DNA from 3 places in the Dechloromonas sp. TW-R-39-2 genome. Region 1 is predicted to be linked to each of the others. Evidence: predicted binding sites of a transcription regulator. Region 1 holds the regulator's gene; each other region holds the start of a gene.
What was found. Region 1 encodes HrcA, which represses chaperone genes, less so after heat shock. Its sites were predicted from a motif close to TNTTAGCACTCNNNGNCNNNGAGTGCTAANA; they were not measured.

Region 1 (7,119 bases):
TGCACCCGGCAAGCGATCAGCGTCATGCCAGCGCGGTGACGCTGGAGCCGACCCTGTTCCTCGAAATCAATGCTTCTGCACTGGCTTTGTCTTCGGAAGAGTTGCTTGAGCGCATGCGCAATGCCTTGCTGGCCAGAATGATTCAGCGCCTGCGCGAGGTTAACCGGATTGCCGCTGCTCAAGGACAGCCAGCGGTGGAGGTCGGCGCCGGTTCGATTACAACCATGACCCGTTCGCGTTTGGGGGGCGGTCTGGATTTTGAACTGACGCCGATGTGAAAACCGCCTCCTGAGAGGCGGCTTTCAGCGTTGTCGCGGCATGTTTTGCCGATCAGACCTTGAATCGACCAACCATCGCCGCCAAGCCTTCTGCCAGGCGCTTCAGGTCGTGTGCCGCACCTGCCGTCTGCTCAACCGTGCCGGTATTGTCTCTGGCCATGCCGGCAATCGCTTCGATGCTGGCTTCAACGTCGCCGGATACGCGGCGCTGCTGATCGGTTGCCGAGGCGATTGCATCCAGACCATGGCCCACTTCAGTCACTGAACCATTGGTTGCCTGGAGTACGTTCGATACCGTAGATACCGCGCTCTGGCTGCTTTCCAGGTGATCCAGGCCTTCCTCGATACTGCGTCGGACGGCAACCGATTGGGCGCTCAAGCTGGCCGTGATCGCATCGATCTCACTGGCCGAGCGGGATGATTTTTCAGCCAGCTTGCGGACTTCGTCGGCCACCACGGCAAATCCGCGGCCTTGTTCGCCGGCGCGGGCTGCTTCGATGGCAGCGTTGAGTGCCAGCAAGTTGGTTTGCTCGGCAATGTCTTTCACTTCCCGCGTCATCAACGTGATCGACTCTGTGTTGCGCACAAAGTCATTCACCGAATTGGCCATTTCCTTGACGGCACGTTCGACAACGCTCATCTCTTCCAGCAGGACTTCGAGATTGCGGCTGCCTTCATTGGCACGAGCCAGGCTTTCCTGTGACTGATGTTGCACATGGCCGGCACTTTGGGCAATCGAGGAAATGCTGGAGACCAGCTCTTCGACAGCCGATGCTGCCAACCCTGATTTTTCGTTCTGCAGATGCGAGCTTTGCGAGACGCGGTCGGCACTTTCCGAGAGCGATGCGACACGCGCCGAAACCTGTGTCGCCGAATCACGAACCTGGCTGACCAGTTGTTGGAAGTTGTCCATCATTTCGTTGAAGACAAAGGCGGACTGGCCGACCTCATCCTTGCCTTTGACCGGCAGGCGGCGCGTCAGATCGCCTTCGCCACGGGCAATGTCACGCAGGCCCTTGCGCAGCTCTTCCAGCGGCACGGTGACGAAGTGCTGGGTCAGCAGGTAAATGATGACTAGCAGGGCACCCAGGGCACCCAGGGCCACGCCGGCAATTTTCAGCCGGAAGGCGGCGACTTCTGCCTCGACCGAATCGAGTGACACTTTCATGCTGACCACGCCGAGTACGGTGCCTTCCGGAACCTGATGGCAGAGTACGCAATCCTTGCCGAGATAATTCTTCGATGCCTTGGTCGGGTTGATGACATGCAGGGATGAACTGCCGTTCTCTGACTCCAGCGATACATACGGCGTACCGGAGGTCATGACCTGCTGTTCAAGCGGGGTGAGTTCGCGTTTGGCTTTTGTATCCGGACCGTAAAGTTTCGAAACGGCCTCGCTGCGTGCAACGTGCAGATCCTTGATGATGGTCAGTTGCTTGATCTGGTCGAGGAAAACTTCGCGCTGGCCAACGGTGCCGGTGATCATCATGCCGGTCAGGCCGGCCATGGTCATTTCATGAATGCTTTGGGAAAAATCCTGTGCCTGGCGAATGGCGGTTTCTCGATTGACCTGGGTGGTCCAGATAATTGCTCCGACCCAGATGATTGCCAGAGCGAGCCAGATTGCGGCCGTTAGTCGTACCCAAATCTTCAAGTCGGCAAAGCGCGGCATGGTTGAATCCCTTGTTATGAAGCTGCGTTTATCAGGCAGTCAGGTCTATTTGCTGGATTGTGCCAGCCCTGCCATCTTCCTGCAAAAAAATTCCAGAACTGCGAACCTGTCCCAGTAATTCATTGTTCTGGTTTTTCAGGTCGAAGGGCGATGCGATGTGATTTAAAGCGATGGCCCCTACATTAGCTTCGGCAAGCGATTGAAAGGCATCCTCGCCATTGGCCCTGCGTGACCATATTTGTAGTTTTTTGTAATAGCTGTCATTTTCGTCAATCCAGCCGTTTCTGTCACTATCCAGCGCGTTTAATTCTGAAAAGCCGTCGCCTGTCGTCGGGCCGAAAAGCTCTTGGCCGTTATTGATTTTTCCGTCCTCGTTACGATCGAAAACCAGGAATCCGCTGCCGGGAGCGACGAAGTTGATGTCTTCTGTTTGCCCGTCAGCATTCAGGTCGAAGGCAAAACGTTGATCGATCAACTGCGCCGCCGGTCCGGCAAAATTCAGCACAAGCGGGTCTGTTTTCTGGGCTGAGTTGCCCAGATGCAGGTTCGTCTCGCTTTCCTCGTGGTAATGGCGCGCCATTGTCCATTGGAGGTCGAAGTTGATTTCCTGGCCGTCGGCGGTCTTGACGCTGCCGCTGATCGAGACAGCCGTCTGTTCCGATTCCGTGTAGGACTCGTGGCGTTGGTAGTCGATGGCGTAGTCGGTAGCGGTTGTATTGCTGTCTGCTTGGCCAGCATCATCGTTAACCTGGGCCTGGAGCTTGGCTGCATCGAAAACTCGAATTTTGTATCCCGTCAGGAATTCGAGCATGCGACGAATCAAACTCAGTTGCGGATCGTGGTCGACCGCGGAATCGCTTGCATCGCTCCCTGATTCCGCAGCCTGGATGTTTTTCCCCCGGTCTGACAGATCGACGGGGTCGTTGGCGGGCAAGGCGGAACGGGGCGATCCCATGGTGATTTTGAGGGATTCGCTTAGCTTGTATTGTTCCTGGCTGGCGTGTGCTGACGCCATGGTGAGGTTGGCGCTGGCGATTTTCATGGCAATTCCATCCAGTGTGTTTTGACACACTGTTAACGGCAGCCATGGGGAAAAGCTTAATTTTTAGGCAGGTTGGCCATGCCCCACCGCTTCAGGGCGTTCAGGTCGAGTGCGCCGCTTTGTCGGGCAATTTTGCGCCCGCCCCTGAACATGATCAGGGTTGGAATGCTGCGAATGCCGAAGCGGGCGGCCAGGCTGGGGGCGCGTTCGGTGTCGACCTTGGCCAGGCGCAACACCGGTTCCAGTTCACTGGCCGCCTGGGCGAAGGCCGGTGCCATCGAGCGGCAGGGGCCACACCATGGCGCCCAGAAATCAACGAGGATCGGGACATCGTTGCGGCTGATCCAGCGGTCGAAGTCATTTTCACCGAGTTCTTGCGGTCGACCGGAAAAAACGGGCTTTTTGCATTGCCCGCAGCTTGGCGATTCGTGCTGGCGAGAGATCGGCAAACGGTTGACTGCTGCGCAATGCGAGCAGACGAGGTGGATGTTTTCTGGCATGGAGCCCTCCCTGTACGGTGTGTTCATGACGCCCGATGTGGGGATGGAATGGCCAATCTCAAGTTCGGGCGCCGTGTTTGAAGGCTTCCCTGGCGCCGATTTCGAGTTGTCGGGGATCGAACGGCTGGCGGGTGTCCCAGCCACCTAATTGCCGTTCAACCAGGTTGGCCAGGGCGGCAATCCATGTGGCATCCTCGTTCAGGGCTGGAATGTAGTGATATGCCTGGCCGCCCGCCGCGATGAAATCATCGCGTCCTTCCTGGGCGATTTCTTCCAGCGTCTCGAGGCAATCGGCCGTGAAGCCTGGGCAAATGACATCCAGTCGTTTGGTGCCTTCCTTGCCCAGCGCATGCAGGGTTGGGGCCGTATAAGGTTGCAGCCACTCGGCTTTGCCGAAGCGCGACTGGAAGCAGAGGCGGTATTGTTCGGGCTTGAGCTGCAGGCGTTCGGCCAGCAGGCGGCCGGTTTTGTGGCATTCGCAGAAATACGGATCGCCGAGGTCGAGGCTGCGCTTGGGCAGGCCATGGAAGCTGATCAGCAGGCGGTCATCCGGGCCGAGTGGTCCCGCCGTCTGCCAATGTTGGCGGACCGACTTTTCAAGCGCGGCAAGATAGCCTTCGTCGTCGTGGAAGTTGCGCACGAAACGCATCTCCGGCTGGTTGCGCAGTTGAAGCAGCCAGCGACAGGCTTCATCGACGACCGTGGCTGTCGTGCTCGCCGCATACTGCGGATACATCGGAACCAGCAGGATGCGCGTTGCGCCGTTGGCTTTGAGGTGTGCCAGCATTTCCGGAACAGAGCGCGTTCCATAGCGCATCGCCCAGTCGACCGTGACATGATGACCACGTTCGCCAAGCAGGCCTTTGAGCAATTTGGCCTGGCGTTCGGTATGAACACGCAGGGGCGAGCCTTCCTTCATCCACACGGAGGCGTACTTTGCCGCCGACTTTTTCGGGCGGATGTTGAGGATGATGCCGTTCAGGATCAGCCACCAGATTACCTTGGGAATTTCGACAACGCGTGGGTCGGAAAGAAATTCCTTGAGGTAGCGACGCAGGGCCGGAGCGCTGGCTTCGTCGGGTGTGCCGAGGTTGACGATGAGAATGGCGGTCGACGACGGCGTGCCGTGGCGATGTGGCGGTTCCGGCAGGTAACGGGACATTAGTTGTTGCTCTGGTAGGTAAGGGCGCTGGACAGCAGACGGGCGGTGATGTCGACGATGGGAATGACGCGTTCGTAAGCCATGCGGGTCGGGCCAATGACGCCGACCGAGCCGACGATCTGGCCATCAACCGTGTAGGGGGCGGTGACGACGCTGCACTCATCGAGCGGTGCAATGCCCGATTCGCCACCAATATAGATCTGGACGCCTTCGGCCCGGTTCGAGACTTCAAGCAGGCGGATCAGGCTGGAGCGCTGCTCGAACAGGTCGAACAGTTCGCGTAGTCGCTTCATGTTGGAGGACAGGTCTTCAACGCCGAGCAGGTTGCGTTCGCCGCTGATAACGTAGGGTGTCGCGCTTTCCGACATGGCAGCATCGCCGGCTTCGAGCGTCATCGCCATCAGTGGCTTGATGTCTTCGCGCAACTGCTGGATTTCAATCGACAGGCGCTGGCGTATCTGTTCGAAATCCAGTCCGGCAAAATTCTGGTTGAGGTAATTCGCGGCGCTGACCAGTTCGGCTGGCGAATAGGATTTTTCGCTGGTCAGGATGCGGTTTTGCACATCGCCGTCGGTGGTGACGATGATCAGCAGGATGCGTTTTTCGGACAGGCTGAGGAATTCGATCTGGCGAATCCGGCTGCTCGCCCGGCGCGGCGCGATGACCACGCCGGCAAACTGGGTCAGGCCGGAGAGCAGTTGCGAGGCGCTGGAGATGATTTGCTTGGATGGCTGGCCTTGCAGCGCCTCTTCCATTTCACCCATCTGGCGCGCTTCAAGCGGGCGCACGGTGAGCAGGCTGTCGACAAACAGGCGGTAGCCGCGGGCGGTCGGAATGCGGCCGGCCGAGGTGTGCGGGCTGGCGACAAAACCGGCATCTTCCAGGTCGGCCATGACGTTACGGATCGTCGCCGGCGACAGGTCGAGACCGGAAAAGCGTGAAAGGGCGCGCGAACCAACCGGCTGACCATCAGCGATATAGTGTTCGACCAGCGCCTTGAGAAGGGTTCTTGAGCGTTCATCCAGCATGGCAGAGCATTGTACAAAAAAGCAGAGTGCGCGCGACAAGGCATTTTTATGCAAAAATCCCGAACATGAATAGAAGCTTCGCTTCCTGTCGCTCGCCCCGGACCATCGCGCTGGTCGGCAAATATCACAGCATGGAAATTGCCGAGTCCTTGCGTCGACTGGCTGAATACCTGCACGAACGCGGGGTTTCGGTCTTTATCGAACGTGAAACTTCGGAACATATCGGGCGCAAGGTCGATTTGTCGCGCTGGGTCACCTGCGGATTCAACGATATCGGGGCGCATGCCGACCTGGCCATCGTGCTTGGCGGCGATGGCACCATGCTCAATGCCGCCCGTCGCCTGGCCCGCTATCGTGTGCCGCTGGTTGGGGTCAATCAGGGGCGGCTCGGTTTCATGACCGATATCGCCCGGGATGACATGCTGACCTGCATGGACGATTTGCTCGACGGCCGTTTCCAGGAAGAAAAGCGGATGTTGCTTTCCGCCGAGGTGATTCGCGACGGCAAGGAAATCGCATCGAACATGGCATTGAATGATGTCGTGATCGACAAGGGGGCGATTGGCCGGATGATCGAGTTCGAACTGTTTATCGATGGCGAATTCATTTATAACCTGCGTTCCGACGGCTTGATCGTCTCGACGCCAACTGGTTCGACGGCATATTCGATGTCGGCCGGTGGGCCGATCATGCATCCGACGCTGGCCGGTATCGCGCTGGTGCCGCTTTGTCCGCATGCCTTGACCAATCGTCCGATCATCGTCAACGACAGTGCCGATATCGAATTGCGTGTCGTCAACGCCGATGATCCGCGTGTGCACTTCGACGGCCAGGTGACGCTCGATCTGGCGCGTGACGATTGCGTCCGCCTGAAACGTTCCGAATACACCATCTGTTTCCTGCATCCGCCGGGCTACAGCTATTTCGCCATGCTGCGCCAGAAACTGCACTGGAGCGAACGGCCTAAAGGTCCCTGATGCTGCGTCACCTGACTATTCGCGATTTCGTCATCGTTGATCGCCTTGAACTTGAGTTTTCAACCGGTTTTGGCGCGTTGACCGGGGAAACCGGTGCCGGCAAATCGATTTTGATCGATGCCTTGGCGCTGGCGCTTGGCGAGCGTGCCGATGCCGGGGTGATTCGCTCCGGCTGCGAAAAAGCCGAAGTGGCGGCGACTTTCGATGTGGCCCGCCTGCCGGAAGTGGCTACCTGGCTCAAGGCCAACGATCTCGAGGGTGACGATGAGTTGCTGCTGCGCCGCGTGGTTGACGCTGGCGGTCGTTCGCGGGCCTACATCAATGGCTCTCCGGCAACGGCGCAGCAATTGCGCGAAGTGGGTGAATGGCTGGTCGATATCCACGGTCAACATGCGCACCAGTCGCTTTTGCGCAGCGATGCCCAGCGCAATCTGCTCGATGCACACGCCGGCTTGGGCGG
Region 2 (7,119 bases), 660 kb from region 1:
GCGGCCCGCTGGCTGCTCAAATCGGTCCGCATCGAACCTGGCCGGGTCGTCGCCACGCTCGCTCCATTCTGAATGCCCGGCTCACCCGGCCGGGCGTTGATCGGCGAATAGACTTTTTACCGATTGCCTAAGGCAAGGGGGGTTGATAGCATCGGCCCCCGTTTTACCTGCCTCCTTTTGCCAAGCTGCGGCATATGCCTCCTGCGCAGCACCGTCCGGAATCGTCATGTCCCAGCCCTCTGCGCCCAGAAAAACGATCAACATCAAAGCCATCACTGATCCGGACAACAAGGTTTACCCGCGTTCGATCAGCGGCCCGTTCACAACCTGGCGCTGGATTTTCGTCTGGCTGACGCAGATCGTTTTCTACGGCCTGTGCTGGCTGCCCTGGCACGGTCGACAGGCGGTTTTGTTCGATATCGATGCCCGCAAGTTCTACTTTTTCGATCTCGTCCTGTGGCCGCAGGACACCATTTATCTCGTCCTGCTGATGATTCTCGGCGCGCTGGCGCTCTTCCTGTTCACCGCCGTCGCCGGACGACTATGGTGCGGCTACAGTTGCCCGCAAACCGTCTATACCGAAATTTTCCTGTGGTTCGAAAAGGTGATCGAAGGCGAGCGCCCGAAACGCATGAAACTCGATGCCGAACCTTGGTCGGCCAGAAAATTGGGGATCAAGACGGCCAAGCACTCGGTCTGGATCCTGTTTTCACTGTGGACGGGCATCACCTTCGTCGGCTATTTCATGCCGATCCACGAACTGATCAACGATCTGGTCTCGCTCTCGCCGGGCGCCTGGTCAGCCTTCTGGGTTGTTTTCTACGCCTTCGCCACCTACGGCAACGCCGGTTTCCTGCGTGACCAGATGTGTCGCCAGATCTGCCCCTACGCCCGTTTCCAGTTCGTCATGTTCGACCCCGACACGCTGATCATCGCCTACGATGCCAAGCGCGGCGAATCGCGCGGTCCACGGGCCAAAAATGCCGATTCCAAAGCGCAAGGCCTGGGCGACTGTGTCGATTGCGGCATCTGTGTCCAGGTTTGCCCGACCGGCATCGACATCCGCAACGGTCTGCAAAACGAATGTATTGGCTGCGCCGCGTGCATCGATGCCTGCGACCAGGTGATGGACAAAATGAATTACCCGCGTGGCCTGATCCGCTATTCGACCGAAAACGCCGTGACCCGCCACTATTCGGCGATGGATATCCTGCGCCGCGCCGTCCGGCCGCGCGTCATCATCTACGCCGCCATCCTTGCCTTACTGACCTTCGCCACCGCCTGGTCGCTGGCCACCCGCATTCCACTCAAGGTCAACATCCTGAAGGATCGCAGCAGTCTGTCGCGTGAGGCCGACGATGGCAGCATCGAGAACATCTACCGCCTGCAGATCATGAATACCGGCGACCAGACACGACGTTTCCGCATCACGATCAGCGGCAACGACAACCTGCGCCTGGGCAGCGACGAGGAAATCACCGTAGCCGGTGGTGAAATCGGCATCCAGAGCGCCATTGTCCGGGCCGAAAGCGGCTCGATCCCGTCCGGCGCAACGCCACTCTCCTTCAGCATCACCGACATCGCCGAAAACCATGTCGCGGTGACTGAAAAAACAAAATTCTGGATGCCTTGAGGCCAAGCCGCCGCAGCCATCCCTGGCTGCGGTCGGCGAAAACCCGGCCGGACGATGAACAGCAGGGGCATTCGATGTTAGATTGCCCCTTCTACGAATCTCGACGCGAAAGGAAAGGGGCATCATGAGCACGATCAGTATCCTCGGCATTGCCGGCAGCCTGCGCCAGGCATCGACCAATCGCGGCCTGTTGCGTGCCGCACAGGCCAACCTGCCGGCCGATAGCACGATGGAAATCGCCGACCTGACGGACATCCCGTTCTACAACCAGGACATCGCCGAAAAACCGGCCTCCGTCAGCCGCGTTCTCGCCCAGATTGCAGCCGCCGACGCCCTGGTGCTGGGCAGCACGGAATACAACTATTCGCTGGCCCCCGCCTTGAAAAACATTCTCGACTGGGCGTCGCGCGAGCCGAACAATGCCTTGCTCGCCGGCAAGCCGGTGGCCATCATGGGTGCGGCGGGCGGCATGGGATCGTCACGGGCGCAGTATCACCTGCGGCAGGTCTGCGTTTTCCTCGATCTGCAACCGCTGAACAAACCGGAAGTGTTCGCCAATGCCTTTGCCGGCGGCTTCGATGCCGCAGGCAACCTGACCGATCCCAAGCTGACGCAACTGGTTGCCGAACAAATGCTGGCCCTGGTTGGCCGGGTCAAGGCTGCACGTCGCTGAGCGGCATCCATGGAATTGGCACAAATCAGCCAGGCACTGAGAAACGACGCAATGACCGTCGTTTTTTTCAACGTGCTGTTGCAGCAACTCGGCCTGCCGGTACCGGCTGTCCCAACCCTGCTGCTGGCTGGCAGCCTGGTTCTCGCGCCGGAAGGCATCGTTCCTATCCTGGCCGCCGCCATCGTCGCCTCGGTGCTGGCTGACTGGGTCTGGTACGGCACCGGCCGGGTCTTCGGCTACCGGGTTCTGGCCGGTCTGTGCAAGCTCTCGATCAATCCATCATCATGCGTCAGCCAAACGGAAGCACGCTTCGTCCGCTGGGGTCTGTCGTCGCTGGTCGTCGCCAAGTTCATTCCCGGCTTTTCGACCGTCGCTCCACCGATTGCCGGCGCACTGCGCATGAGCCAACCGGGTTTCCTGTTGGCCGCCGGCATTGGTGCCGGCCTGTGGGCGGGCTTGGCACTCGGCGCCGGCTGGCTGTTGCAGGACGCCGTACAAACCGCCATCGCCACCCTCGACCGGCACGCCGGAAGAGCCCTGACCCTGACACTGCTTGCTCTGGGTATCTGGCTGGGCTGGAAACTGTGGCAGAAATACCGCTTCCGTAAATTCTGCGCCGTCCCCCATATTTCGCCCGACGAATTGCTGCAGGCCCTGGCCACCGAGCAGCCGCCCCTGCTCCTCGACCTGCGGGGAGCGTCGATGATCGCCGATGCAGGTCCGATCATCGGCGCCCGGATCGCCGAACACGATTTCCTGCGCGATGCGGTCGGTGACTGGCCCAAGGAACAGGCGATCGTCACCTTGTGCGCCTGCCCGGAGGATGCCGGCGCTATCCAGGCCGCCCGCCAACTGCTCAACCAGGGCTACTTGTCGGTCAAACCACTCAAAGGTGGCTACGACGCCTGGCTACAGGCAACCCGGCCCGCACAGGAAAGCACGTCTGCCGGATAGCCTGCTGCAGGGGAGTTAGTGCGTGCGTATTTTTGCCCAGTTACAGGAGAACGATGCCCTCCGAGAAACTTTTTCCACTTGTTAGCACTCATAGGCAGCGAGTGCTAAAATTGAATCAGGTTTTCAAGGAGAAAATTACGCGATGACCCAAGCTATGGCCCTTCCAATTCCCTCTGCGGTCGGCAACATCGACGCCTACATCCAGGCAGCGAACCGTTATCCGATGCTTAGCGAGTCCGAGGAGACAAAGCTGGCTGAGCGTTTCCACAACGATGGTGATGTGGAAGCGGCACGTCAGCTCGTGCTCTCGCATTTGCGCCTTGTTGTTTCAATTGCTCGCGGCTATCTCGGCTACGGCCTGCCGCACGCCGACCTGATCCAGGAAGGCAATATCGGTCTGATGAAGGCGGTCAAGCGCTACGACCCGACTCGCGGCGTGCGTCTGGTGTCCTTTGCCATGCACTGGATCAAGGCTGAAATCCACGAATACATCCTGAAAAACTGGCGCCTGGTCAAAGTGGCCACCACCAAGGCACAGCGCAAGCTGTTCTTCAACCTGCGTAGCCTGAAAAACAACTACGAAGGTGTCGATACGCTGTCCGGCACCCAGGCCGCCGAAGTTGCTGCTCGTTTGGGCGTCAAGCAGGAGGAAGTCGTCGAGATGGAAACCCGCCTGACCGGCCGCGACCTCGCGCTGGAAGGCAACCCTGATGATGGCGACGAGGCTTTTGCCCCGATCGACTACCTGGCCGATTCGCGCTACGAGCCGACTCGCGTCATGGAAAACAAGGCCATCGCCCGCCTGCACGACGAAGGACTGCACAACGCCCTGTCGGCACTCGACCCGCGCAGCCGCCGGATTGTTGAAGCGCGCTGGCTGAACAATGACGAAGGCGCAACACTGCATGACCTGGCCGCAGAGTTCTCGGTATCCGCCGAGCGTATCCGTCAGATCGAGGTCAAGGCACTGCAAAAAATGCGCGGCGTACTCGGCGCGAGCTGAGCGCCCATTGCGCCATAGAAAAGGGGAGCCATGGCTCCCCTTTTTATTTGTCCTTCGCTGACGGCAGGCTTTACTGATCGCCCGATAGCGTCGAAGAAGGATTCTTGAAGCGCAGACTGTAGGTAAAAACTTCCTTCGAACAAACGTCGATACAACGGCCGCAATTGGTGCAATCGGCCGACAGGATCATCGGCCCAACCCCTTTGGCCTCACCCTTCAAGGCCGGACGAATCACTTGCGGTTCGGGACAAACCTCGAAGCAATCCATGCAGTCGTTACACGCTACGCGAGCCGGGGCTGAAACACGCAACAGACTGCGCCGGCCCAGCAGATTGTAGAAAGCACCGACCGGACAGAGTCGACCGCACCAGCCGCGGCTCATCACGAAGAGATCGAACAGAAAAACCGAAAGCACCACGGTCCACGCCGCTCCCAGGCCGAAAATCAGCCCGCGATGCAGCATCGAGATCGGGTTGATCAGTTCCCACAAGACCACGCCCGTCAAGGCCGAACCGACCAGTGTCATACCCAGCATCCAGTAGCGGGTCTGCCGCGACAGATGCACGCTGCCCTTGATGCCGAGGCGATCGCGCAACCAGCCGGCGGTGTCGGTCACGACATTCACCGGGCAAACCCAACTGCAGTAAACCCGTCCCCCGACCAGGAAATAGAACAAGGCAACAATCGCCATGCCGATCAGGCCCAGCGTTTCTGGCACATGGCCGGTAAAAATCGACTGCAGGGCAACATACGGATCGGTCAGAGGAAGAACATCGAGCGTATAGCTGTAGTTCAAATTGCCTTTGACCACCCAGATGCCGGCCAGAGGACCGAGCAGGAAGAGCCCGAGAATACTGAATTGCGACACGCGGCGCAGGATCAGCCAGCGGTAGGCGCGCCACCAGCCTTTTTCCTCGACGGCCTCGGCGCCAATGCGTTTTTTATGGCGAATCTGGCTCATGGCTTTTCTCCCAGACCTGGAGGATGACTGGGCACCGCCCCGGCCTCACTGCCGGGCAAACCACGGGCCGGTGCCGTCTGGCCGCTGGCCGGATCGTAGTGACCAGGCAGGACGGCGCCCTCAGGTACGCGATCGGGCAGGTCGATCAATTTGGATTCATCCATCAATGAATGGCCCGCTTTCTTTTGCTCGTCCCAACCCACACGATAGTGGTGCCCCAACTCGCCCTTGGCCAGCTTAGGCGGCAGAACGCGAATCGCGGCTTCTTCCAGCACGCATGACTTTTCGCATTTGCCGCAACCCGTGCAGTGTTCGGAATGGACGGTCGGCAGAAACATGGCATGCCGACCGGTGCGCTGGTTGGGCTGCAAATCGAGCGTGATGGCCTTGTCGATGACCGGACAGACGCGATAACAGACATCGCAGCGCAACCCGAGGAAATTGAGGCAGGTTTCGTGGTCGATCAGCACCGCGACACCCATTTTGGCCTTGTTGATATCGGTCAGTTGATGGTCGAGGGCCTTGGTCGGACAAGCCTTGATGCAAGGAATGTCCTCGCACATTTCGCAGGGAATGTTGCGCGCCGTGAAGTAAGGCGTACCGGTGGCCACCGGTGTTTCCGGCTTGGCCAGTTCCAGCGTGTTGTACGGGCAATCGCGCACGCACAGGCCGCAGCGGATACAGGCGCCGAGAAAATCATCCTCCGGCAGTGCACCAGGTGGCCGCAATGCCAGGGCGGGCAAGGCTTTTGATTGTTTGGCGTAGAGCCCGAGTCCAAGACCGAGCATCCCGACACCGCAGGCCATCCGGGCCGAATCGAAAAGAAACTGGCGGCGTGCAGCACCGCTTTTGGGGGAATTTGTTGTCATGGCTTTCCACATTCATGCCGCAAGCGGGCTCGACAACCGAGGCCGATTTTGACCCGCGTAATTTACGCTTATAAGCGTTTAATGGTTTTAGCCCAGATCAAGCGAAACGCAATACTTGTTGCGCATTCAGACGGCAGGCCGCGATGATTTCGTCACGCGGCAAGTTGCGTAATTCAACCAGCACATCGGCGATCGCCGGCAGTTGTGCCGGCGTATTGCGCCCCCGGTCAAGCCAGGCGGGCGGAATATCCGGGGCATCGGTTTCAAGGACAATGGCGTCCAGCGGCAACTCGGCGGCCAGCGCCCGGATACGGCTTGAGCCGCTGTAGGTCATGGCGCCGCCAAAACCGAGCTTGAAACCCAGCTTGATGAATTCATCGGCCTGCTGACGGCTGCCATTGAAGGCGTGGGCGATGCCTCCCGACACACGAATCCGGCGCAACTGCTTGAGAATCGGGTCGATCGAGCGGCGCACATGGAGAATCACCGGCAGCTCGAACTCGCGAGCCAGTTTGAGCTGCTCAACAAAAAAATGCGTCTGACGGACCGGGTCGAGATCAGGCACGTAACCATCCAGGCCGATTTCACCCACGGCGACTGGCCGCTCGGACTCAAGCCAGTGTCGCACGGTCGCCAGATCGGAGTCCTGCGCCGCCATCGCGTACAGCGGGTGAATTCCGTAGGCCGCATGACAGCCGGGATAGCGCGCAACGACGGATTTCAGCCTGGCAAAGCCGTCGACCGCGACACCCGGCACAACGATCTGCCCGACGCCGGCAGCCAGCGCGGCGGCATGCACTGCATCGCGATCGGCTTCGAATTCGGCCGCATCGAGATGGCAATGGGTGTCGATCAGCATCGAATAAAGGGAAAATCCGGTTCGGCGCGTCGACCACTGATCAGATCGGCCAAGGCAGCTGCGGAACCGCAGGCCATCGTCCAGCCCAGCGTACCGTGGCCGGTATTGAGCCACAGATTGCCGTAGCGGCTGCGCCCGATGCAAGGCACGTTCGAGGGCGTCGCCGG
Region 3 (7,119 bases), 1.5 Mb from region 1:
GACGAACCCGCCAACCACGGCGCCACGCGTCGTGCAGTTCTTCCACAACACGGACATGAACAGCACCGGGAAGTTGGACGAACAAGCGATCGTGAAGGCCAGCATCACCATGTAGGCAACGTTTTCCTTTTCGAAGGCAATACCCAGCACCATGGCCAGCAGACCGAGAGCAATGGTTGCCATCTTGGAGACACGCAGTTCCTGTTCGGAAGAACAGTTCTTGTTGAACACCGAAGCGTACAAGTCATGCGACACGGCAGAAGCACCGGACAGGGTCAGACCGGCAACCACAGCCAGGATGGTTGCGAAGGCCACGGCAGAGATGAAGCCGAGGAACAGGTCGCCACCGACAGCCTTGGCCAGATGCACAGCAGCCATGTTGCCGCCGCCCTTCAGGCCCTTGGCCAGTTCGCCACCGACATAGAAGTCAGCCGGATTCTGAACCAGGTTGGTGATAGCACCGAAGCCGATGATGAAGGTCAGGATGTAGAAATAACCGATCCAGGTGGTTGCCCAGGCAACCGACTTACGAGCCTCCTTGGCATTCGGCACGGTGAAGAAGCGCATCAGGATGTGCGGCAGACCAGCGGTACCGAACATCAGCGCCATACCAACGGAGATGGCGGAAATCGGATCCTTGATCAGTGCGCCCGGCGCCATAATGGCATCCTTCTTGGCGTGCACTTCAACAGCCTTGGTGAACAGCGCTTCCGGCGAGAAACCGAACTGCATCAGCACGGCAACGGCCATGAAGGTTGCACCGCCGAGCAGCATGACAGCCTTGATGATCTGCACCCAGGTCGTTGCAGTCATACCACCGAACAGCACGTACATCAGCATCACGACACCGACGAGCACTTCAGCGTAGACATATTCCATACCGAAGAGCACCTTGATCAGCTGACCGGCACCGACCATCTGCGCAATCATGTAGAAAGCGACGATGACCAGGGAAGCGGAAGCGGCGAAGATGCGAACCGGTGTTTGCGAGAAGCGATAGGACGCCACGTCGGCAAACGTGAACTTGCCCAGGTTACGCAGACGCTCAGCCATCAGGAAGGTGATGACCGGCCAGCCGACCAGCCAGCCGATCGAGAAGATCAGGCCGTCGAAGCCGTTGGCGAAGACGAGGCCGGAAATACCGAGGAAGGACGCGGCAGACATGTAGTCGCCAGCGATGGCCAGGCCGTTCTGGAAACCGGTGATACCGCCACCGCCGGTATAGAAGTCAGCCGCCGACTTGGTCTTGGAAGCAGCCCACTTGGTGATGTAGAGCGTACCGCCGACGAAGATGGCGAACATGGCAATCGCAGTCCAGTTGGTGGCCTGCTTCTGGGTATTGCCGAGATCGGCACCCGCAGCAATGGCTGCACCGGCGGCGAGCAGGGCAACGAGGCCAGCAAGAATCTTGGTAAATTTAGTCATCTTACTTCTGTGCCTCCTTGATGATGGCTTCGTTGGTCGCGTCGAATTCGGTATTGGCGCGACGGACATAAATCCAGGTCAGGAGAATGGTGAAAGCGATAACGCCGACTCCAATCGGAACCCCGACGCTCATCGTCATGCCGGCACCCATCTTCACCGCCAGAAACTCTTTGTCGTAGGCAACGAGCAGGATGAAGCCGTAATAGGCTGCAGCACTGACGATGGCCATAATGATCGAGTACTTACTGCGCATGGCAATAAACTCGTGGAATTTCGGATTAGCTGTAATCCGATCGAGTACGTTCTGCATTGATTTGCTCCTCAGACTTTTTGTTTATAGAGGCATTGCTGCGGAGCCTAATTTAGGCGCAGCTACTTACAAAGAGCTTACAGAGCGTTACAAAAAACCAGCCTTGCGCCTTGATATGGCGCAAAAAAGCCCCGCACTTGGCGGGGCTTTTATCAAGCGGTAAAACCTGGACGGGGCAATTACATGCCCATGCCGCCCATGCCGCCCATACCACCCATGCCGCCCATGTCAGGCATGCCACCGGCCGGCTTGTCTTCAGCCAGTTCAGCAACCATGCATTCGGTGGTCAGCATCAGGCCGGCTACGGAAGCAGCGTTCTGCAGTGCGGTGCGGGTCACCTTGGTCGGGTCGAGAACACCCATTTCAACCATGTCGCCGTACTCGCCGGTGGAAGCGTTGTAACCGTAGTTACCCTTGCCACGCTGCACCTTGTCGACCACGACAGACGGCTCGTCGCCAGCATTGGCAACGATTTCGCGGAGCGGCTGCTCCATGGCGCGCAGGACGATCTTGATACCGGCGTCCTGGTCGTGGTTGTCACCCTTCAGCTTGCCGATGGCAGCGCGGGCACGGATCAGGGCAACGCCGCCGCCGGCGACGATACCTTCTTCCACAGCAGCGCGGGTAGCGTGCAGGGCGTCTTCAACGCGGGCCTTCTTTTCCTTCATTTCGACTTCGGTGGCAGCACCAACCTTGATGACTGCAACGCCGCCAGCCAGCTTGGCCACACGTTCCTGCAGCTTTTCCTTGTCGTAATCGGAGGTGGCTTCCTCGATCTGGATGCGGATCTGCTTGACGCGGGCTTCGATGGCAGCAGCTTCGCCGGCGCCGTCGATGATCGTGGTGTTTTCCTTGGAAACTTCGATGCGCTTGGCCTGGCCCAGATCCTTCAGGACAGCCTTTTCCAGCGTCAGGCCGGTTTCTTCGGCGATGACGGTACCGCCGGTCAGGATGGCGATATCTTCCAGCATGGCCTTGCGACGGTCGCCAAAGCCCGGGGCCTTGACGGCCACGGTCTTCAGGATGCCGCGGATGTTGTTGACGACCAGAGTCGCCAGGGCTTCGCCATCGACATCTTCAGCGATGATCAGCAGCGGACGGCCAGCCTTGGCAACTTGTTCCAGGATCGGCAGCAGGTCGCGGATGTTGGAGATCTTCTTGTCGAAGAGCAGAACAAACGGGTTTTCCATCAGGGCTTGCTGCTTGTCGCCGTTGTTGATGAAGTACGGGGACAGGTAGCCGCGGTCGAACTGCATGCCTTCGACGACATCCAGTTCGTTTTCCAGGGACTTGCCATCTTCAACGGTGATGACGCCTTCCTTACCGACCTTGGCCATCGCGTTGGCGATGATTTCACCGATGTTGAAATCGGAGTTGGCGGAAATGGCGCCAACCTGGGCGATTTCCTTGTTGGTCGTGCACGGCTTGGAGAAAGCCTTCAGCTCGGCCAGGGTAGCAACCACAGCCTTGTCAATGCCGCGCTTCAGATCCATCGGGTTCATGCCGGCAGCAACGTACTTCATGCCTTCGCGAACAATGGATTGCGCCAGCACGGTGGCGGTGGTGGTGCCGTCACCGGCGATGTCGGAGGTCTTGGAAGCAACTTCCTTGACCATCTGGGCGCCCATGTTGGCGAACTTGTCTTTCAGTTCGATTTCCTTGGCGACGGAAACGCCGTCCTTGGTGACGGTCGGGCCACCGAAGGAACGTTCGAGTACGACATTGCGACCTTTCGGGCCAAGGGTAACCTTGACTGCGTCGGCCAGGACATTGATGCCTTCGACCATGCGGGCGCGGGCGGAATCACCGAATTTGACTTCTTTAGCTGCCATTTAATAGCTCCTGAATTTTGATCAATTTCCCGGTTGACCGTGGGATCAACCGTCATTTCGAGGGATGCAGAAATTACTTCTGCAGAACGCCCATGATGTCTTCTTCACGCATGACCAGGACTTCCTGACCATCGACCTTGACGGCCTGGCCGGCGTACTTGCCGAACAGAACGCGATCGCCGACTTTGACGTCGAGAGCGATTTGCTTGCCGTTGTCGTCACGCTTGCCCGGGCCAACGGCCAGGATTTCGCCCTGATCCGGCTTTTCGCCAGCGGAATCAGGAATGACGATGCCAGAGGCGGTGGTGCGCTCGGCTTCAACACGCTTGACGATCACACGGTCGTGCAAAGGACGGATATTCATAAAGCTACTCCTAGTAGTTCACAGACATTGAAATTGGCCGGCTTGCAACAAAGGGCATCCGGGATCGGGGGAGGCAAATCGTTAGCACTCACCCGGGTCGAGTGCTAATAATAGGGGCGACCCCAGCTGATTTCAAGAGCACTCCGCAATGGCAAGACGAAAAAAAGCCGGCCCAAGGCCGGCTGACCCGCTCGTGACAGTGCTTCAGGCGGTCACCGAGAGCAAGCTGGAAACGGCCGAGTTCTCGCCTGAGTGGGCGGGATTACCGTAGGCGTGCATCAACTGCATGATCTTGAGCATGATCTGAGCATCGCTATTGCTCGCGCTGCTGCTCGCTGCGGCCGAGGTGCTGGCCGACGACGTGTCGGAGGAATCGCTCGTTCCCGTTTGCTGCGTAGACTGGTCGTATGCCATGGCCTCGCTGAAGCTGACCTTGCCATCCTGATCCGTATCGGCAGCCTCGAAATTATCGACCACTTTCGAAATCAGGCTTGAACGCTGCGAATCGGACGAGCCGATCTCTTCAAGCTGGCTACTCAGTTCATCCTTGGTAAATCCAGCATCATTGCCCTGCGGTGGCGGCGGAGGCATGCCACCCATGCCTTGCGGACCGCCATGCCCCCCCTGGCCCTGCATGCGCATCTGGTTGAACTGTCCATCGAGTTCTTCCTGCAGCTTGGACAAGGTACTGGCAAATTCGCTTTCGGTGACCTTGCCATCGCTGTCGCTATCCAGCGCGGAGAAAACGTCGTCAACACTGGTGCTACTGGAACTGCTGCTATTGCTGCTATTCGAAATCTTGCTGAAAGCCGAAACAAAGTCGCTTTTCTCGAGATAGCCCTGACTTTTCGTATCGAGTGCCGAGAACAGCCGACTACTCATTTGTGATGCATTACCGATGCCACCGATCATGATTGGCTCCTTGAAACAGGTTGAATGAAGATCAGGAGTCTCCTGACAGCCCATTTCGAGCAATTTATCGGCCCAAAACGGCCAGAATGGGCGGTGGTTGGCGTTAAGCAGGGTAAAAGTTTGTTAAGAAAAATCCCCGCAACCCGACATCCAGCAGGCTTGCGGGGAAACATTCCGGCGTAAAACCGGCTTAAAGCGGCAAATCCGGACGGCTGGCAATTTTTGCCGCCAGCTGTTTACGCTGATCTGCGCTCAATAAAGCGAGCACCTTTCGATCCAGCTGAACCTTCAACAACGCCATTTCAGTTTGCGAGCTAGCCGCGGACTGCGCCAGCGCCTGGGCTCGTGTTTCGTTGAATCGCTCATCGAGCGCCAGCTGGCGGAGGGCATCGAGAGATTTCCGCAGCTGTTTTTCCTGCTGACGCATGGCCGGCACCTGGGCGTGCATGAGTTCAAAAACCTGATCCTGCTGCCGTTCACTGAGTTTCATGCCATGCAGGAACGGAGGCAGTGCGCCCCCCGGCCCACTGGCAGCATGTTCATGTCGGCCCATTTTTGCCATGCAGGGCTGGTCGACCGGAGCAGATGGCTGGGCGTGAACAGAAAAGGAAGCAGCAAGCAACGCAGCAATAAAAAGACGGGATTTCATGGGCTCTCCTGTTGAATGGGATGCGTCCGGCCGCAACGGCCAGTCGAGGCATGCATTGTTTGCCGACCGGCGGTTAACCGCCGTTAGCCGCCGGTAAAAGTCTGTAAATTGAGTGCCGGATTGAAAAAGCCTTGGCTATGATCCCAACCCATGCGAACCCAGCAACGGAAAGTGCAATGACAGCAGTTTTGCTGATTGACGATGATGTCGAACTGGCCGAAATGCTCGGTGACTACCTGGCTCAGGATGGCTTTACCGTCACCACCGAGCATGACGGCGAAAGCGGCGTTCAGGCAGCACTGAGTGGCAACTATGCGATTGCCGTGCTCGACGTGATGATGCCCCGCCTTTCGGGGATCGAAGTCCTGCGTCAAATCCGGGCGGCCAGCACGATGCCCATCCTGATGCTGACAGCTCGCGGCGACGACATGGACCGTATCGTCGGGCTTGAGCTCGGCGCCGACGATTACGTCCCCAAGCCCTGCCTGCCCCGCGAACTGGCCGCCCGGCTGCGCGCCATTCTCAGGCGCAGCACCGCCCCCGGCGAAAGCAGCAGCACCCCACTGGTTTTTGGCGCCCTCTGCGTCCGCCCCGAGCAACGGCGCGTCGAATGGAACGGAGAGTCCGTCGAGCTGACCGGCACTGAATACAATTTGCTCGAAACACTCGCCCGCCACGCCGGCCGACCGGTCAGCAAGGAAGAACTTTCCGAACAAGCCTTGGGCCGCGCCTTGAGTCGTTTCGATCGCAGCATCGACGTCCATCTCTCCAGCATCCGTCAGAAACTCGGCCGACTGGCGGATGGCCGTTCATGCATCCAGACGGTTTATCGCCAGGGCTACCAACTGATCCGCGAATAAATCATGGGCCGTCTTTTCTGGAAATTCTTCCTGTTCGTCTGGCTGGCCCAGATGGTCGGCGTCGTCGCCACCGGCACCCTGTTCTGGCTTGAACATCAGCACCACGATGCCCGACCGGACGCCCCGCACCGGGAGCGCATGCCGCCCCCTCACCTGCCGCCTCCGAACGACTTCAGGCCGCCTCCGCCCCCCGAACATCGCGGCCCGATCATTCCTTACATCCACATCGCCGCCGGACTATTCGCCAGCCTGCTCTGTGCCGCCGGTCTCGCCTGGTACATCGCCAAGCCGATCCGCCACCTGCGCGAAGCCTTCGAAGCGGCGGCCGAGGGCAATCTGGATCTCAGGATCGGGCAAAGCATGGGGCGCAGAAGAGACGAACTGGCCGACCTCGGCCAAGGCTTTGATCGCATGAGCGACCACGTGCGCGCCCTGATGGAGGGACAAAAACGACTGCTGCACGACGTCTCGCACGAATTGCGTTCGCCGATCGCCCGACTGCACGCTGCCATCGGACTGGCCCGCCAGCAACCCGCCCGGATTGACGACAGCCTGCTGCGTATCGAACGCGAAGGCGAGCGGATGAACCGACTGGTCGGCGAACTGCTGACGCTTTCACGCCTGGAAGCCGGTGTCGGTACGCATATCGACACGCTGGACCTGGCCGACCTGCTGGGTGACTTGATTGAAGACACGCGTTTTGAAGCCACCGCCCGACATATCGCGGTCGACTGCCCGACACTGCCCGATTTCACCTTGCGCGCCAA

Region 2: the regulator HrcA is predicted to act here: its motif matches at 3,340-3,370, upstream of rpoH (RNA polymerase sigma factor RpoH).
Region 3: the regulator HrcA is predicted to act here: its motif matches at 4,011-4,041, upstream of GBK02_RS04145 (co-chaperone GroES).

The regions. Positions count from the first base shown of each region.
Region 1 covers NZ_CP045202.1:2,806,939-2,814,057, reverse strand. The annotation lists gene GBK02_RS13640 (protein kinase) at 1-278, shown strand, start outside; gene GBK02_RS13635 (methyl-accepting chemotaxis protein) at 331-1,950, opposite strand; gene GBK02_RS13630 (VCBS repeat-containing protein) at 1,982-2,992, opposite strand; gene trxC (thioredoxin TrxC) at 3,049-3,492, opposite strand; gene hemH (ferrochelatase) at 3,551-4,654, opposite strand; gene hrcA (heat-inducible transcriptional repressor HrcA) at 4,654-5,682, opposite strand; gene GBK02_RS13610 (NAD kinase) at 5,748-6,659, shown strand; gene recN (DNA repair protein RecN) at 6,659-7,119, shown strand, end outside.
Region 2 covers NZ_CP045202.1:7,086-14,204, forward strand. The annotation lists gene GBK02_RS00040 (DUF1439 domain-containing protein) at 1-72, shown strand, start outside; gene ccoG (cytochrome c oxidase accessory protein CcoG) at 227-1,633, shown strand; gene GBK02_RS00050 (NADPH-dependent FMN reductase) at 1,758-2,306, shown strand; gene GBK02_RS00055 (VTT domain-containing protein) at 2,316-3,260, shown strand; gene rpoH (RNA polymerase sigma factor RpoH) at 3,403-4,263, shown strand; gene napH (quinol dehydrogenase ferredoxin subunit NapH) at 4,334-5,224, opposite strand; gene napG (ferredoxin-type protein NapG) at 5,221-6,093, opposite strand; gene GBK02_RS00075 (TatD family hydrolase) at 6,191-6,952, opposite strand; gene GBK02_RS00080 (D-amino acid dehydrogenase) at 6,946-7,119, opposite strand, start outside.
Region 3 covers NZ_CP045202.1:836,297-843,415, reverse strand. The annotation lists gene GBK02_RS04160 (cation acetate symporter) at 1-1,425, opposite strand, end outside; gene GBK02_RS04155 (DUF485 domain-containing protein) at 1,427-1,735, opposite strand; gene groL (chaperonin GroEL) at 1,915-3,567, opposite strand; gene GBK02_RS04145 (co-chaperone GroES) at 3,641-3,931, opposite strand; gene GBK02_RS04140 (EF-hand domain-containing protein) at 4,136-4,843, opposite strand; gene GBK02_RS04135 (Spy/CpxP family protein refolding chaperone) at 5,034-5,528, opposite strand; gene GBK02_RS04130 (response regulator transcription factor) at 5,669-6,352, shown strand; gene GBK02_RS04125 (ATP-binding protein) at 6,356-7,119, shown strand, end outside.